One region of the Roseomonas gilardii genome, then DNA from elsewhere that is predicted to be linked to it. Evidence: riboswitches for the same ligand, from Rfam matches in the RefSeq annotation. Region 1 holds a riboswitch; the other holds the start of a gene.
What was found. Region 1 has a riboswitch for cobalamin ahead of RGI145_RS19365 (ABC transporter substrate-binding protein). Riboswitches for the same ligand answer to the same signal wherever they lie in the genome.
Positions count from the first base shown of each region.

Region 2: another riboswitch for cobalamin. It lies ahead of RGI145_RS06935 (DUF1636 family protein); the one in region 1 lies ahead of RGI145_RS19365 (ABC transporter substrate-binding protein).

Region 1 is NZ_CP015583.1:4,284,450-4,292,250, reverse strand. Features, by position in the region: gene zigA (zinc metallochaperone GTPase ZigA) at 1-671, shown strand, start outside; partial or broken gene RGI145_RS25870 (DUF6525 family protein) at 677-856, shown strand; cobalamin riboswitch at 1,061-1,355, shown strand; gene RGI145_RS19365 (ABC transporter substrate-binding protein) at 1,394-2,500, shown strand; gene RGI145_RS19360 (FecCD family ABC transporter permease) at 2,497-3,597, shown strand; gene RGI145_RS19355 (prolyl oligopeptidase family serine peptidase) at 3,611-5,716, opposite strand; gene RGI145_RS19350 (Tim44 domain-containing protein) at 6,053-7,081, shown strand; gene ilvD (dihydroxy-acid dehydratase) at 7,211-7,801, opposite strand, start outside.
Region 2 is NZ_CP015583.1:1,533,495-1,541,295, reverse strand. Features, by position in the region: gene RGI145_RS06955 (transglutaminase-like domain-containing protein) at 1-497, opposite strand, end outside; gene RGI145_RS06950 (cobyric acid synthase) at 619-2,094, opposite strand; gene cobO (cob(I)yrinic acid a,c-diamide adenosyltransferase) at 2,094-2,702, opposite strand; gene cobU (bifunctional adenosylcobinamide kinase/adenosylcobinamide-phosphate guanylyltransferase) at 2,699-3,223, opposite strand; cobalamin riboswitch at 3,255-3,505, shown strand; gene RGI145_RS06935 (DUF1636 family protein) at 3,638-4,084, shown strand; gene cobW (cobalamin biosynthesis protein CobW) at 4,081-5,121, shown strand; gene cobN (cobaltochelatase subunit CobN) at 5,138-7,801, shown strand, end outside.

The DNA of each region.
Region 1 (7,801 bases):
AGGTCGAGTTCGCCGACGTGCTGGTGATCAACAAGACCGACCGCATGGACGCGGCGGAGCGGGAACGGCTGGCCGCGCTGCTCGCCACCTTCAACCCCACGGCCGCCATCCTCGCCGCCGACCATGGCCGCGTCCCGCTGCCCGAGGTGCTGGGAACCGGGCGCTTCGACTTCGCGCGGGCGCAGCGCGCGGCGGGCTGGGCCCAGGCCCTGGCGGGCGGGCACCTGCCGGAAAGCGAGGAGTTCGGCATCCGCTCCTTCGTCTGGCGGGCGCGGCACCCGCTGCATCCGGCGCGGTGGAAGGCCTTGATCGAATCCGACCTGCCGGGCGTGGTGCGGGCCAAGGGCTTCTTCTGGCTGGCCACGCGCATGGGCTGGGCGGGCTCCTGGCAACTGGCCGGGCAGGTCGGGCGGCACGAGGCGGCGGGCCACTGGTTCGCGGCCGTGGACCCCGCCCGCTGGCCCGGGGACCCGGAATGGCGAGACGGCATCCGTGCCCAGTGGCGGGAGCCCTTCGGCGACCGGCGGCAGGAGGTGGTCTTCATCGGCGCCGGCATGGACGAGGCGGCGCTGCGCCGGCAACTCGATGCCTGCCTGCTGACCGATGCGGAGATGCGGCACGGGCCGCGCGCCTGGGCCCGGCTGCCGGACCCTTTCCCAGCCTGGGGCTGAGCGGCGTGGCGGGAAACGACAACACCGTCCGGGAAACGCTTTGGCGCCGCTGGGGCGGCGACGAATGGGCCTGCTTCGACGCCCTGCCGCCCGCCGTGCGCCAGCGGATGCGGGAGCATGCCTATGACGCCTGGGCCGTGAACGCGCATCTCCTCTGGCGCCTGTGGCGCCGCCGCCATGCCTCCTCGGAACGGGCGGAGCGGCTGCTGCTGCGCCATCTCGACCGTTGCGAGGCGCTGGAGCGCGCGGGTTTCGACGCCGCGCACCGGCAGCGCCACGGCACGCCGCTGCCGCATGTGCTGGCCGGCGTGCCCGTGCTGCGGGATGGGGTGAGGGATGGCGTGCCGCGGCGGTCGCGGCTTCGCCTTGCCCGCCGGCCCATGCGCGGGATAGGTTGGCCCGTCGACGGTCCCGCGCGAGCGGGTGAAAAGGGAAGGCCGTGCGCTCCGGCCGGGCCTCGCGCCCGGGAGCAAGTCGGCCGCTGCCCCCGCAACTGTCAGCGGTTCCCCGCTGGCCCGTCCGCCCTGCCGCCCCTTCCGGAGACGGCCTGGCGGGTCACTGAGCCCTCGCCTCTCCGCAAGGAGGCCGGGGCCCGGGAAGACAGGGCTGGCGAAGCCGGCATGGCGTCCCGCGCCGATGCCGGAAGCCGCGAGCCAGGAGACCTGCCGTCGTCGCTTCACCAGGCCGCCGGGCGGGGTGCTCCGGAGGCGGGAGCCTGATTCATGCCGTCCTTTCCGATGCTTTCCGCCCTGGCCGGCCCGCGCCGGGGCAGGGCGCTGCGGCGCCTTGGCGGCCTCGCCCTCGGGGCTGGCCTTGCCCTGTCCGGCGCCATGGTGCCGCCGGCGGCCGCGGAGCCGACCCGCTACCCGCTGACCCTGCGCAACTGCGGGCTGGACCTGACCTTCCCCAAGGCACCGCGCCGGGTGGTCTCCATCGGCCAGTCGGAGACGGAGATCCTCTACGCCCTGGGCCTCGGCGACCGGATCGCCGGCACCGCGCTCTGGGTGGAGCCGGTGCTGCCGCAGTTCGCCGGGGAGAATGCCAGGGTCCCGCGCCTCGCGGACAATGACCCGAGCTTCGAATCTGTGGTGGGGAAGGAGCCGGACCTCGTCACCGTGCAGCTCGAATGGCATGTCGGGCCGCGCGGCCGGGTCGGACGGCGGGAGCAGTTCACCGATCTCGGCATCCCCACCTACATCTCGCCCTCCGACTGCACGGGCAAGGACAATTCCGGCAGCGGCGACGGGGTGCGGAGCCAGCCCTACACGATGGAGCTGCTCTACCAGGAGATCGAGGAGCTCGCCGCGATCTTCGACGTGCGGGATCGCGGCGCCGCGCTGGTGGCGCAGTTGAGGAAGCGCGAGGCCGATGCGGTGGCGGCGGTCGCCTCGGTGAAGGCGCAGGGCCTGCCGGTGGTCTTCTGGTTCTCCAGCCGCGACGTGAAGGGCGATGCCTTCGTGGCCGGCACCAATGGCGCGCCGGGCTACATCGCGCGGCTGCTGGGCCTGCGCAACGTCATCCGGACGACCGAGGAATGGCCGACCGTGAGCTGGGAGGCCATCGCCACCGCCAACCCCGCGGTGATCGTGATGGGCGAGATGACGCGCCGCCGCTTCCCCGCCGACGACGTGAGCGTCAAGCGCCAGTTCCTGGAGACGGACCCGGTCACCAGCCAGATGCCGGCGGTGCAGGCGCGGCGCTTCGTGGTGGTGGGGGCGCAGTCGATGAACCCGACGCTGCGCACCATCGACGGCATCGAGGCCGTGGCCAGGGGCATCCAGGCCCTGGAGAAGCAGGAGCAGGCCCAGGGAAGCGGGACGAAGCCGTGAGCGGCCTGGCCAGCGACGGGCTGCCGCTGGAAGCCGCCCGGCCGGCGATCCGCGGCCTGGTGACGGCCCGGCCCGGCGCCACCGGTCAGGTGGCGCGGCTGGTGCTGGCCCTGCTGGCGCTGCTGCTGCTCGGTCTCTGCGTCGCCCTGGCCGTCTCGGTGGGCGAGATGCCGGTGCCCCTCGTCACCACGTTCAAGGCGCTGGCCAACCGGCTGCTCGGCGCGGGCTACGAGGTCAGCCGAATCCAGGAGGGGGTGATCTGGGATTACCGGCTCAGCCGCGCGCTGATGGCGGCCTGTCTCGGCGGCGGGCTGGCGGTGGCGGGGGCGGTGCTGCAGGCGCTGCTGCGCAACCCGCTGGCGGAGCCCTATGTGCTGGGGATCTCCGCCGGCGCCTCGACCGGCGCCGTGGCGGTGGTGGTGCTGGGCCTGGGGGGCGGGCTGGTCTCGCTCTCCGGCGGTGCCTTTTTCGGCGCGCTGGCCGCGCTGCTGGCCGTGGCCGCCCTGGCCTCGGCCTCCGGCGGCGGGGCGGAGCGGGTGATCCTGGCCGGCGTCGTCGCCTCGCAGCTCTTCAACGCCATCACCGCCTATGTCGTCACCACCGCCGCGAATGCGGAACAGGCGCGCGGGGTGATGTTCTGGCTGCTCGGCAATCTGAGCGGCGTGCGCTGGCCCGACCTCGCCCTCGCGGCGCCGGCCGTGCTGGTGGCGAGCCTCGTCTGCCTGTTCCAGGCCCGGGCGCTGGATGCCTTCACCTTCGGCGCCGATGCGGCGATGACGCTGGGCATCCCGGTGGGGCGGGTGCGCGCCCTGCTCTTCGCGGTGACGGCGGCGATGACCGCGGTGCTGGTGAGCATCACCGGCACGGTGGGCTTCGTCGGCCTCGTGGTGCCGCATGCAGCGCGATTCCTGGTCGGCCCCTCCCATGCGCGGCTGCTGCCGGCCTCGCTGATCATGGGCGCCATCCTGGCGGTGCTGGCGGATATCCTTTCGCGCATCCTGGTGCCGCAGCAGACCCTGCCGATCGGCGTGGTGACGGCCCTGTTCGGCGCCCCGGCCTTCGCCGTGATCCTTTGCCGGTCGCGCCGATCGGTATGAGGCGGGGGAGCCGCTATTCCTCCCAGCCGATGGCCCGGCGCAGGAAGGCGGTGCCGAGGGCCGAGAAGGTGGCGATCTCCCCGCTGTCCTTGCCGTAGCCATGGCCACCCGCGCCGGGCTCGTAGAAATGCGCGTCGTAGCCCATGGCCTGGAGCTTGGCGGCCATCTTGCGGGCATGGCCGGGATGGACGCGGTCGTCCTTGCGCGCCGTGGCCAGCAGGATGGGCGGGTATTCCCGCCCCGGCTCCGCACAGTGATAGGCGGAGATGTGCCGGAGGAATTCCCAGTCCTCCGGCCTCTCCGGATCGCCGTATTCCGCGATCCAGCTCGCCCCCGCCAGGAGCTTCGTGTAGCGGCGCATGTCCACCAGCGGGATGGTGCAGAACAGCGCCCCGAACCGCTCCGGATAGCGCGTCAGCATGTTGGCGATCAGCAGCCCGCCATTGCTGCCGCCCTCCGCCGCGATGCGCCCCGGCCGGGTGACGCCGCGCCGCACCAGGTCCGCGGCCACGGCGGCGAAATCGTCATGCGAGCGCGCCTTGCCCGCCAACCGCCCGGCCTCGTGCCATCGCGTGCCGAACTCGCCGCCGCCCCGGATATTGGCGAGCACGGTGGTGCCCCCCTTTTCCAGCCAGAGCTTGCCCGTGCGCATGGCGTAATAGGGCTGCGTGGTGACCTGGAAGCCGCCATAGCCCGTCATGTGCACCGGCGCCTCGCCGGTCAGCCCCTCCGGCCCGACCTGCACATAGGGGATGCGCTCCCCATCCACCGAGACCGCCTCGTGCCGCGTCACCACCAGCCCCGCCGCGTCATAGACGTGCGGCGCCTGCTTCAGCAGCGCCGGCATGGGCAGGTCCAGGGAGGACAGCATCAGGCTGGGCGGCGTCACCGGGTCCTGGACGCTGACCATCAGCGTGCCGTCGGATTCCATCTCCTCCGCGTCGAGCGGCCAGACGCTGACCACGCCGATCCGCGGCAGGCCCGGGATCTCCTCGGCGTGCCAATCCGCCCTGCCGCCTGCCGGCGGGGTCCGCAGGGTGAAGACCGGGCGCAGGTCGTCCAGGACGGAAAGCACCAGCCGCCCCCGGCACCAGAAGAAGCCCTGCAGCGCCCGGCGCTCGCCCGGCACGAAGAGCGTGGCGAATTCCCGGCTCCCCGCCAGGAAATCCGCCAGCCGGATGCCCAGCAGCGTATCCGGCGCATGGGTCTGCCCCGCCACCGTCCAGGGCGTGCGCGGCCAGAGGACCAGCCAGCCCTCCAGTTCCGCCCCGCCGGCCGGGGCGGTGCCGCCATGGTGCCAGTCCAGCCGCATGTCGGTCGGCAGGTCGAGCGTCCTGACCGCGCCGCCCGGCTTCGCCACGTGATAGCGCGCGTCATAGAAGCCGAGCTGTTCGCGGAAGACCCAGTCGCCCGTCTCGCGGTCCACCGTGCCCCAGAGCCCCATGCTCTCCGGCGCGGTCTCGAACAGCACCTCCGCCTCCAGCGGCGCCACGCCCCGGCGCCAGAGCCGGATGCGGCGGGGATAGCCGGACTGCGTGGCATTCCCTTCCCCCAGCGCGGTGGAGAGCAGCAGCGTGTCGCGGTCGATCCAGTCCACCAGCCCCTTGGCTTCCGGCACGGCGAAGCCGCCCTCCACGAAGCGCCGGGTGGGAAGGTCGAACTCCCGCAGCACCACCGCATCCCCGCCGCCGCGCGACAGCGAGAGGATCGCCCGGTCATGCGCGCCGGGCCGGCTGCGCGCCCCTTGCCAGACCCAGTCCTCCCCCTCCGCCGCCGCCAGCGCGTCGAGGTCCAGCAGGTCCTCCCAGACCGGGTCGCTGGTGCGGTAGGAATCCAGCGTGGTCCGCCGCCAGAGCCCGCGTGGCCGGGCGGCATCCTGCCAGAAATTGTACAGCAGCCCGCCCCGGCGGGTGACGAAGGGCAGCTTGTCCGGCCGGTCCATCGCCGCCTTCAGCGCGTCGCGATCGGCCTCGAAGCAGGCATCGGCGTGACGGGCCAGCAGGGTGGCGTTCTGCCCTTCCACCCATTCCAGGGCGCGGGGCCCCTCCACCTCCTCCAGCCAGAGCCAGGGGTCCTCGTCCGGCGCGGCGAGGGTCGGGCGGGAATCGGGTTCCGGCATGGCGGGCATCCTCTGAACGGCCGGGACGAGGCCAAGGGGGGAGGGGAAAGACGGGGCGCAGGGTGGCCGGGACGGCATGGAGAGGATAGAGCCAGGGCAGCCCGGCGCCAAAATGGCGCTGCCGCCCCGGATATGTTGCGTTTTCGTTCCATATTGCCGAACCGCAAGGAAATCCCTGCGCCAACAGGCCCTGGAGACCGCCGCCAGCGGTTTCGAAGCGTTGCAAAACCTTTATGCAGCGGCACCGTTTTCAGAAAGACCGCTGGACATGGCATTGCCGTCCAGGCTTCTTATATTACAGCCATGACAGAATCATTTGCCCGGGAGAACCGTCCCATGCATCGCCGGACCGTCCGCAAGGCCCGCTTCCTCGCGGGCTTCGCCGCCCTTGCCCTGGCGCTGGCGCCGGCCCTGGCCGAGGCGCGCCCCGGCGGCGGCTTCTCCTCGGGCAGCCGCGGCAGCCGCAGCTTCAACGCGCCCCCGGCCACCCGCACCGCGCCCGGCGGCGGCACGAACACCTTCGACCGCAGCGACATGTCGCGCGGCGGCATGAACCAGGCCACCCCGGCCCGGCCGCCCAGCTACACCCCCGCCCCGGCCGGCAGCCGCTTCGGCGGCGGCTTCATGGGCGGCATGATGGGCGGCCTGCTCGGCGCCGGTCTGCTTGGCATGCTGTTCGGCTTCGGCTTCGGCGGCATCTCCGGCTTCGCGGGGATGATCGGCCTGCTGCTGCAGATCGCCCTGGTGGTCGGCGGCGTCATGCTGCTGATGCGCTTCCTGCGCCGCCGCCAGACGGCCCAGGGGATGCCGCAGGGCATGCCCCGTGGTGGCGTCGCCATGGCGGGGAACACGCCGGGCTATGCCCGCGACGCGCATGACCCGATGAGCAACCGCCCCGGCCCGCTGGGCGGTGCCATGCGGGGCGCGGCCTCGGGCCGCCCCGCCGCGCCGGCCACCACCCCGGTGCAGGTCAGCCAGGGCGACTTCGCCGCCTTCGAGCGCAGCCTGCAGGCGGTGAACGCCGCCTGGTCGCGCGGCGACACCGAGACCCTGGCCCGCCTCGCCACGCCGGAGATGCTGCGCTACTTCAGCAACGACCTGCAGGACCTGAAGGCGCGCGGCTGGCACAACGAGACCCGCGACGTCCGGCTGGAATCCGGCGATCTCGCCGAGGCCTGGAACGAGGACGGCCAGGACTACGCCACGGTGGCGATGCGCTTCAGCCTGATCGACGTCACCCGCGACAGCAGCGGCCAGGTGGTGGAGGGCGATCCGCAGGCCCGCCAGACCGTGACGGAGATCTGGACCTTCACCCGCCGTCCGGGCCAGGAATGGCTGCTCTCGGCGATCCAGCAGGCGGCCTGACCCCTCCACCTGGGGCACGGCGAGCCAGGACATGACAAAGGCCGGGTCCCATCGGGACCCGGCCTTTTCCTTGCCTTCAGGACCGTGCCTCCAGAACCGGCCGGCGGCGCGGGGCGCCGCCACTGGTCATCACCCCTGCGGGACCTGCCGCACCGCGCCCTTGGCGGCGCTGGTCGCCAGCATCGCATAGGCCCGCAGCGCGGCGCTGACCTTGCGCGCCCGCGGCGCGGCGGGCTTCCAGCCGGCGGCGTCGCGGATGGCGCGGCGGCGCTCCAGCTCCGCCTCCTCGACGGCGAGGTGGATGCGGCGGTTGGGGATGTCGATCTCGATCCGGTCGCCCTGCTCCACCAGGCCGATCAGCCCGCCCTCGGCCGCCTCGGGCGAGACATGCCCGATGGAAAGCCCCGAGGAGCCGCCGGAGAAGCGCCCGTCCGTCACCAGAGCGCAGGCCTTCCCCAGCCCCTTCGACTTCAGGTAGCTGGTCGGGTACAGCATCTCCTGCATCCCCGGCCCGCCGCGCGGCCCCTCGTAGCGGATCAGCACCACCTCGCCGGCCTTCACCTTGTTGCCCAGGATGCCCTCCACGGCGGCGTCCTGGCTCTCGAAGACATGGGCGGGGCCGGAGAACTTCAGGATGCTCTCATCCACGCCGGCGGTCTTCACGATGCAGCCGTCCAAGGCGAGGTTGCCGAACAGCACCGCCAGCCCGCCATCGCGGGA
Region 2 (7,801 bases), 1.6 Mb from region 1:
GTGATGCGCTGCGCGGTGTCGCGTACGATGCCGTCCGTCTGCACGCTCTCGGTGGGCTGGGTCCAGAACTGGCGCTCGGCCAGGGTGACGGGCACGGCCGGGTCGTGGCCGTCGCGGTCCCGGGTGGCCACGCGCTGGACCAGCTCGGCGCTCCTGGGGGTGTCGGAGCCGGCCTCCCAGTTCATCTTCAGCACCTCGGCGCCGTAGCGCGCGTCCCGCACGACCTGGGCCCGGCCCGTGCCCTGGCAGCGGGTTTCGAGGACAGCCTGGTAGCCGCCGGCCGTCTGCGCCATGGGCAGCCAGAGCTGCGCCGCGCCCGGGGCGTCCTGCAGCGTCACGCGAGTGACGACCTCGAACTGGCGCCAGCCGGGCGGCAGGGGCGCCGGTTGGGGGGTTGGCTGGGCCAGGGCCTGTCCGGGGCTCTGGAGGCCGGCGGTCAGGGTGCCGGCGGCCAGGGTAATGGTGGCTGCGGAAGCCAGAAAGCTGCGACGGTCCATGGATCGACCCCTTCGGTGCCCTGCCTGGGACGATCCTCTCCCGCGCCGCGCCCGGCCCGTCAACGCCGCCCCGGCCGGGAGCCCGATCAGAAGATCGCCAGCGCCCCGTGGGGATCGGGGATCATGCCCGTCCGGCGATGCGCAGCAGGGCTTCCACGTCCACATGCCGCGCCAGATGCGCCGCCAGCGCGTCCAACGCCGCCTCGACCCCGGCCTCGTGCCGGCGCGGCGCCGCGGCGAGGCCCAGGCGCCCCAGCCAGGCCGCCCGCTGCGCGTCGTCGCCGAACAGGCCGTGGACATAGGTGCCCGAAACCAGCCCGTCCGCCGAGACAGCGCCGTCCAGCCGCCCGTCATCGAGGCGGAGCAGCGGGTTCGCCGCGTCCGGCCCCTCGGTGCGGCCCATATGCATCTCGTAGCCGGTGAAGGGCGCGCCTTCCGCCAGCGTCACGCCGCCGGCCGGGCTGAGCCGCTTCTCCCGTGTCAGGACCGTCGAGACGTCGAGCAGGCCGAGCCCCGCCACGCCGCCGGGCGGACCCTCGATGCCCAGCGGGTCCTCGATCCGCCGCCCGAGCATCTGGTAGCCGCCGCAGAGCCCCAGCACCCGCCCGCCCCGCCGCCGGTGCGCCAGGATGTCGATGTCCCAGCCTTCCTCGCGCAGCACGGCGAGGTCGGCGATCGTGGCCTTCGAGCCGGGCAGCACCACGAGGCCGCAATCCCCCGGCAGGGGCGTGCCCCGGCGCAGCAGCAGGAGCTCCACCCCCGGCTCGGCGGCGAGCGGGTCGAGGTCGTCGAAATTGCTGATGCAGGGCAGCACCGGCACGGCGATCCGCAGGGGGGCGCCGGGGTTGCGGGGGGCGGCCCCAAGGGCGGTGAACAGATCCTGTGCGTCCTCAGCCGGCAGGCGGCGCGCCGCGTCGGTGAAGGGCACCAGCCCCAGCGGCGCCCAGCCGGTGCGTTCCGCGATCGCGCGCATCCCCGCCTCGAACAGCGTCGGGTCGCCGCGCATCCGGTTCACCAGGAAGCCGCGGATCATCGCCGCATCCTCCGGCGGCAGAACCGCCTGGGTGCCGACGAGGCTGGCGATCACCCCGCCCCGGTCGATATCGCCCACCAGCACGACCGGCGTGCCGGTGGCGCGGGCGAAGCCCATATTGGCGATGTCGCCCGCGCGCAGGTTGATCTCGGAGGCGCTGCCGGCCCCCTCCACCAGCACGAGGTCGGCCTCGGCCCGCAGCCGCGCGAAGCTGTCGAGGACATGGGGCATGAGTTGGGGCTTCATCGCCTGGTATTCGCGGGCCCGCGCCGTGGCGAGGACGTGGCCCTGCACCACGACCTGGGAGCCGGTCTCGCTCTGCGGCTTGAGCAGCACGGGGTTCATGTGGACGCTGGGCGCCACGCCGGCCGCCCGCGCCTGGAGGGCCTGGGCGCGGCCGATCTCCCCGCCATCGGCCGTGACGGCGGCGTTGTTGGACATGTTCTGCGGCTTGAAGGGCCGCACCCGCAGCCCGCGCTGCGCGAAGAGACGCGCCAGCCCCGCCACCAGCAGCGACTTGCCGACCGAGGAACCGGTGCCCTGGAACATCAGGGCCACGGACATCAGAACTCGATCCCCTGCTGCGCCTTCACCCCCGCCGCGAAATGGTGCTTCACCAGCCCCATCTCGGTGACGAGGTCCGCCGCTTCGACCAGCGCCGGCGGGGCGTTGCGGCCGGTGGCGACGACATGCAGCGAGGGCCGCCGTGCCCGCAGCGCCGCCACCACGGCGTCGGTGCCGAGATAGCCGTAGCGCAGCGCGATGCAGAGCTCGTCCAGCACCAGCAGGGCGAGGTCCTCCCGCGCCATCAGCGCCAGGGCCTTCGCCCAGGCCGCCTCCGCCGCCGCCACGTCGCGGGCGCGGTCCTGCGTTTCCCAGGTGAAGCCCTCGCCCATGCTGTGCCACTCCACCAAGGGGCCGAAGCCTTCCAGCACATGGCGCTCGCCCGTGCTCCAGGCGCCCTTGATGAACTGCACCACGCCGCAGGGCCGCCCATGGCCCAGCATGCGCAGCAGCAGGCCGAAGGCGGCGGTGGACTTGCCCTTGCCGGGGCCGGTGTTCACCAGCAGCAGGCCCTTCTCGATGGTCTTCGAGGCCACCTCGGCATCCTGCACCGCCTTGCGCTTCTCCATCTTCGCGCGGTGGCGGGCGGCTTCCTCCGTGTCGCTCACTTCACCACCATGGGCAGGCCGGCGACGGTGAAGACCACGCGCTCCGCCCGTTCCGCCAGGCGCTGGTGCAGGATACCCGCCGCGTCGCGGAAGCGCCGGGCCAGGGCGTTCTCGGGCACGATGCCGAGGCCGACCTCGTTGGAGACCAGCACCGCCGGGGCGGAACGCTGCGCCAGCGCCGTTTCCAGCGCCACCGCCGCCGCCTCCAGGTCGCGCTCGCCCAGGATCAGGTTGCTCAGCCAGAGCGTCAGGCAGTCCACCAGCACCGGGCGGTGCCGGGCGCGCAGCAGGGCGGCGGGCAGGTCGAGCGGCGCCTCCACCGTTTCCCATTCCGGACCGCGGCGGGCGCGGTGCTCGGCGATGCGGGCGCGCATCTCCTCGTCGAAGGCCTGGGCCGTGGCGATGTAGAGCCAGGGTTTCGGCAGGGCGGCGAGGAGGGTCTCCGCGTGGCGGCTCTTGCCGGAACGGGTGCCGCCCAGGACCAGGGTCAGCATGGGGGTGTCGGGGGAATCGGCAGCCATGGCTTTCCATTGACAGGGCCGGGCCGCCAAGACTACCCCCGCAGCCGATGGTCCCCCGCCATGGGCCGATGCCACCGACAATGCCCGGGGCGGGGGTGAAAAGGGAATGCGGTGAGGGTCGTGCGGCCCGAATCCGCGGCTGCCCCCGCAACTGTGAGCGGAGAGCGGCCTGCCAATCCGCCACTGGCGTGCCGGCCCCGGGAATGGGGCGGCGTGCCGGGAAGGCCGGCAGGCCGCGCCTGATCCGCGAGCCAGGAGACCTGCCATCATCCCCACCGGGCTTGTCCCGGCGGGATGGATCGTGACGCCGGGCGGGGTGCCCCGGCATCGGCGATGCGCCCCGGCCCCCTGGCCGGCGGCCATCGGTTCCCGGCTTCCCCGACCGGAGGGGGCAATGGGAGCGGTCGGCATCCCATGCGCGTGTCGATCCCTGGGGTGCCCCGTTTGGCCGAGCCTGTCCTGCTCCATGTCTGCATCACCTGCCGCGCCGGACTCGATCTGCGCGAGGGCGACGTGCCCGAGGGCCAGCGGCTGCACGACGCCGTGGCCGAAGCCCTGGCGGCGCGGCCGGACAGCCCGGTGCGGCTGCGCGCCGCCACCTGCATGGCCTCCTGCGAGCAGGGCTGCGCCGCCGCCCTCGCCGCGGCGGGCAAGTGGCAGTACCTGCTGGGCCGCCTCCTGCCGGAACAGGCGGGGGACCTGCTGGATTACGGCGCGCTGTTCGCAGCCTCCCGCACGGGGGTGGTCATGCCCTCGAAGCGCCCCGCCTCCCTGAAACAGGTCGTGCTCGGCCGCGTGCCGCCCTTCGCCGCGCCGGAGCCCGCCGAACCCACCCAGACCGCACCGGAGAACGCCGCGTGAGCGCCACCGCCACAAAGATCCCCGCCACCATCGTCACCGGCTTCCTCGGCGCCGGGAAGACCACGCTGGTGCGCCACCTGATGGCCCATGCGCGCGGCCGCCGCATCGCCATCATCGTCAACGAGTTCGGCGCGCTGGGCATCGACGGCGAGACGCTGCGGAGCTGCGGCATCGAGGGCTGCGAAGAGGAGAACATCGTCGAGCTGGCCAATGGCTGCCTCTGCTGCACCGTGGCCGACGAGTTCCTGCCCACCATGCAGGCCCTGCTCGACCGGCCGAACCCGCCGGAGCATATCCTGATCGAGACCTCCGGCCTCGCCCTGCCGAAGCCGCTGATCAAGGCCTTCAACTGGCCCGGCATCCGCTCCCGCGTCACGGTGGACGGCGTGGTGACGGTGGTGGACGGCCCCGCCGTGGCCGATGGCCGCTTCGCCGAGGACCCGGAGGCGGTGGCGGCGCAGCGCGCGGAGGACCCGTCGCTGGACCACGACAACCCGCTGGCGGAGGTCTATGAGGATCAGCTCCTGGCCGCGGACCTCGTGGTGCTGAACAAGACCGACCTGCTGGACGAGGCCGCCACCGCGCGGCTGCGCGCCGGGATCGCGGGCGCCATCCCGCGCGCGGTGAAGGTCGTGCCCGCCCGCGACGGGAAGCTCGATCCCGCCATCCTGCTCGGCCTCAACGCCGCCGCCGAGGACGACCTCGCCGCCCGCCCCTCGCACCACGATGCCGAGGATGGCGCGCACGAGCATGACGACTTCACCAGCTTCGCCCTGCCGCTGCCCGAGCTGGACTCGCCCGAGGCGCTGGTGGCGCGGCTGCGCGCGGTGGCGGAGGCACATGACGTGCTGCGGATGAAGGGCTTCGCCGCCATCGCCGGCAAGCCGCTGCGCCTCGCCGTGCAGGGTGTCGGCACCCGTTTCAGCCACCAGTTCGACCGCGCCTGGGCGCCGGGCGAGGCGCGCCAGGGGCAGCTCGTGGTGATCGGGCAGACCGGGCTGGACCGGGACGCCATCGCCGCCGCGCTGATGGGCTGAGGGAGCGGGCCGCGCCATGCACCTGCTGGTCCGCGAGACGCGCAGCCTGGACGAGGCGGATGCCGCCGTCGATCTCGGCCAGGCGCCCGCGGAGCTGGTGGTGCTCTCCTTCTCCGACGCCGATCTCGGCGCCGCCGCCACGGCCTGGGCGGGGATGGAGGGCGAGCGGCCCGAACTGCGGCTCGCCAGCCTGGGGCGGCTGCGCCATCCGCTTTCGGTCGATCTCTATCTGGAGAACACGCTGGCCGCGTCGCGCTGCGTGATGGCGCGGTTGCTGGGCGGGCTCGACTACTGGCGCTATGGCGCCGAGGAACTGGCGGCGCTGGCGCGGCGGGAGGGGATCGCGCTCGCGCTGCTGCCGGGCGACGGACGGGACGATGCGCGGCTGCGTGCCCTCTCCACCCTGCCGGAACCCGCCTGGCGCTGGCTGGATGCGGGTTTCGCCGCCGGCGGGCCGGAGAATGCCGGGGCGGCGCTGCGCTTCATGGCGGCGCTGGCGCGCGATCCGCTTGCGGCCCTGCCCCCGCCGCCACGGTCCCTCCCCGCCTGGGGCGAGCACGAACTGCCGGGGGATGCTGGCGGGGAAGGTCCGGTTGCTGCCATCACCTTCTACCGCTCGCATCTCCTGGCCGGAGACACCGCGCCGGTCGCCGCCCTGGCCGGGGCGCTGGCGGCGCGCGGGCTGCGGCCCCGGGCGCTGTTCGCCGACAGCCTGAAATCCCCCGGCACGGCGCGGGGCATCGCCGCCACGCTGCGCGGCTGGAAACCGGCGGTGGTGCTGAACCTCACCGGCTTTTCCGCCCGGCGTGACGATTCCGGCTCGCCGCTCGATGCCGCCGGGGTGCCGGTGTTGCAACTGCTGCTGTCCTCCGCCTCGCGCGAAGTCTGGGCCGCCTCGGCGCGCGGGTTGTCGCAGAGCGACCTCGCCATGCAGGTGGCGCTGCCGGAGCTGGACGGGCGCCTGCTGACCACCGCCGTGGCGCACAAGGCCGAGGATGCGGCCATCGCCGGTCTCGGCTTCGCGCGCACCCTGCTGCGCCCGGACCCGGAGGGCATCGCGCTGGCCGCTGATCGCGCCGCCGCCTGGGCGCGGCTCGCCGCCACGCCGCGCGCCGGGCGGCGGCTGGGCATCGTGCTGTCCGATTATCCGGGCGTGGGGGGGCAGGAGGGCCATGCGGTCGGGCTCGACAGCTTCGCCAGCCTCGAAGCCATGCTCGGCCTGTTGAGGGGAGCGGGCTATGACCTGCCCGCGCCGCCGGATGCGGCGACCCTGGCCGAATGGCTTTGCCGCGCCGCGCCCGGGCCCATCCTGTCCCTCGACCACTACCGGCGCCTCTTCGCCGCGCTGCCCGAGGCCTTCCGCGCCCGCGTCGAGGCGGCCTGGGGCGGGGCGGAGGCGGACGCCGCCGTGAAGGATGGCGGCTTCCACCTGCGGCACCTACGGCTCGGCCCACATCTCCTGACCATCCAGCCCGACCGGGGCGATCCGGCGCGGCGCAAGGCGAGCTACCACGACCCCGACCTGCCGCCCCGGCACGGCTTCGTCGCCTTCCATCTCTGGATGCGGGAGGCGGAGCGGGTCCATGCGCTGGTGCATCTCGGCACGCATGGCTCGCTGGAATGGCTGCCGGGCAAGGCGGCGGCACTGGCGCCGGACTGCGCCCCGGTGGCGCTCGTGGGTGGGCTGCCGGTGATCTATCCCTTCATCGTCAACAATCCCGGGGAGGCGGCCGCCGCCAAGCGGCGCCTGGGTGCGGTCACCATCGGGCACCTGACCCCGCCGCTGCGCCCCGCCGGGCTGCATGCGGAGGGGGCGGCGCTGGAGCGGCTGATCGACGAGTATGCCGCCGCCGACGGGCTCGACCGCCGCCGCACCGCCCTGCTCCGGCGCGAGATCCTGGAGCGTGCCGGCGCCTGCGGGCTGCTCGACGAGAGCGGGGTGGCGCGTGAGGCACCGGAGGAGGAGGCGCTGGCCCGGCTCGACGCCTATCTCTGCGACGTCAAGGAGATGCAGATCCGCGACGGGCTGCATGTCTTCGGCCGGGAGCCGGCGCCGGAGCGCCGCGCCCTGCTTCTGGATGCGCTGATGCGCTCCAGTCCCGGCCTGGGCGCGGAGGCGCTGGCCGCGCGGCTCGATGCCTGTGCCCTGGCCGAGCGCGAGGCGCTGCTCGCGGCGCTGGACGGGCGCTTCGTGGCCCCCGGGCCGTCCGGCGCGCCCAGCCGGGGCCGCGCCGATGTGCTGCCGACCGGGCGCAACCTCTTCGCCCTGGACCCGCGCAGCGTACCGACCCGTTCCGCCCTGGTGCTGGCGGAGAAGGCGGCGGCGGAGCTGCTGCGCCGGCACCAGCAGGAGCAGGGCGACTTCCTGCGCCATCTGGTGATCGACCTCTGGGGCAGCGCCACGCTGCGCACCGGCGGCGAGGAACTGGCGCTGGCCCTGGTGCTGCTGGGCGCGCGCCCGGTCTGGGACGCGGAATCGGGGCGCGCCAGCGGCGTCGAGGTGCTGCCGCTCGCCATGCTCGACCGCCCGCGCGTGGATGTGACGCTGCGCATCTCCGGCCTGTTCCGCGATGCCTTCCCGGCACAGATCGCGCTGTTCGACATGGCCGTGCGCACCGTCGCGGCGCGGGACGAGGCGGCGGACTGGAACCCGCTCGCCGCCTCGGCCCGAGGGCTGGAA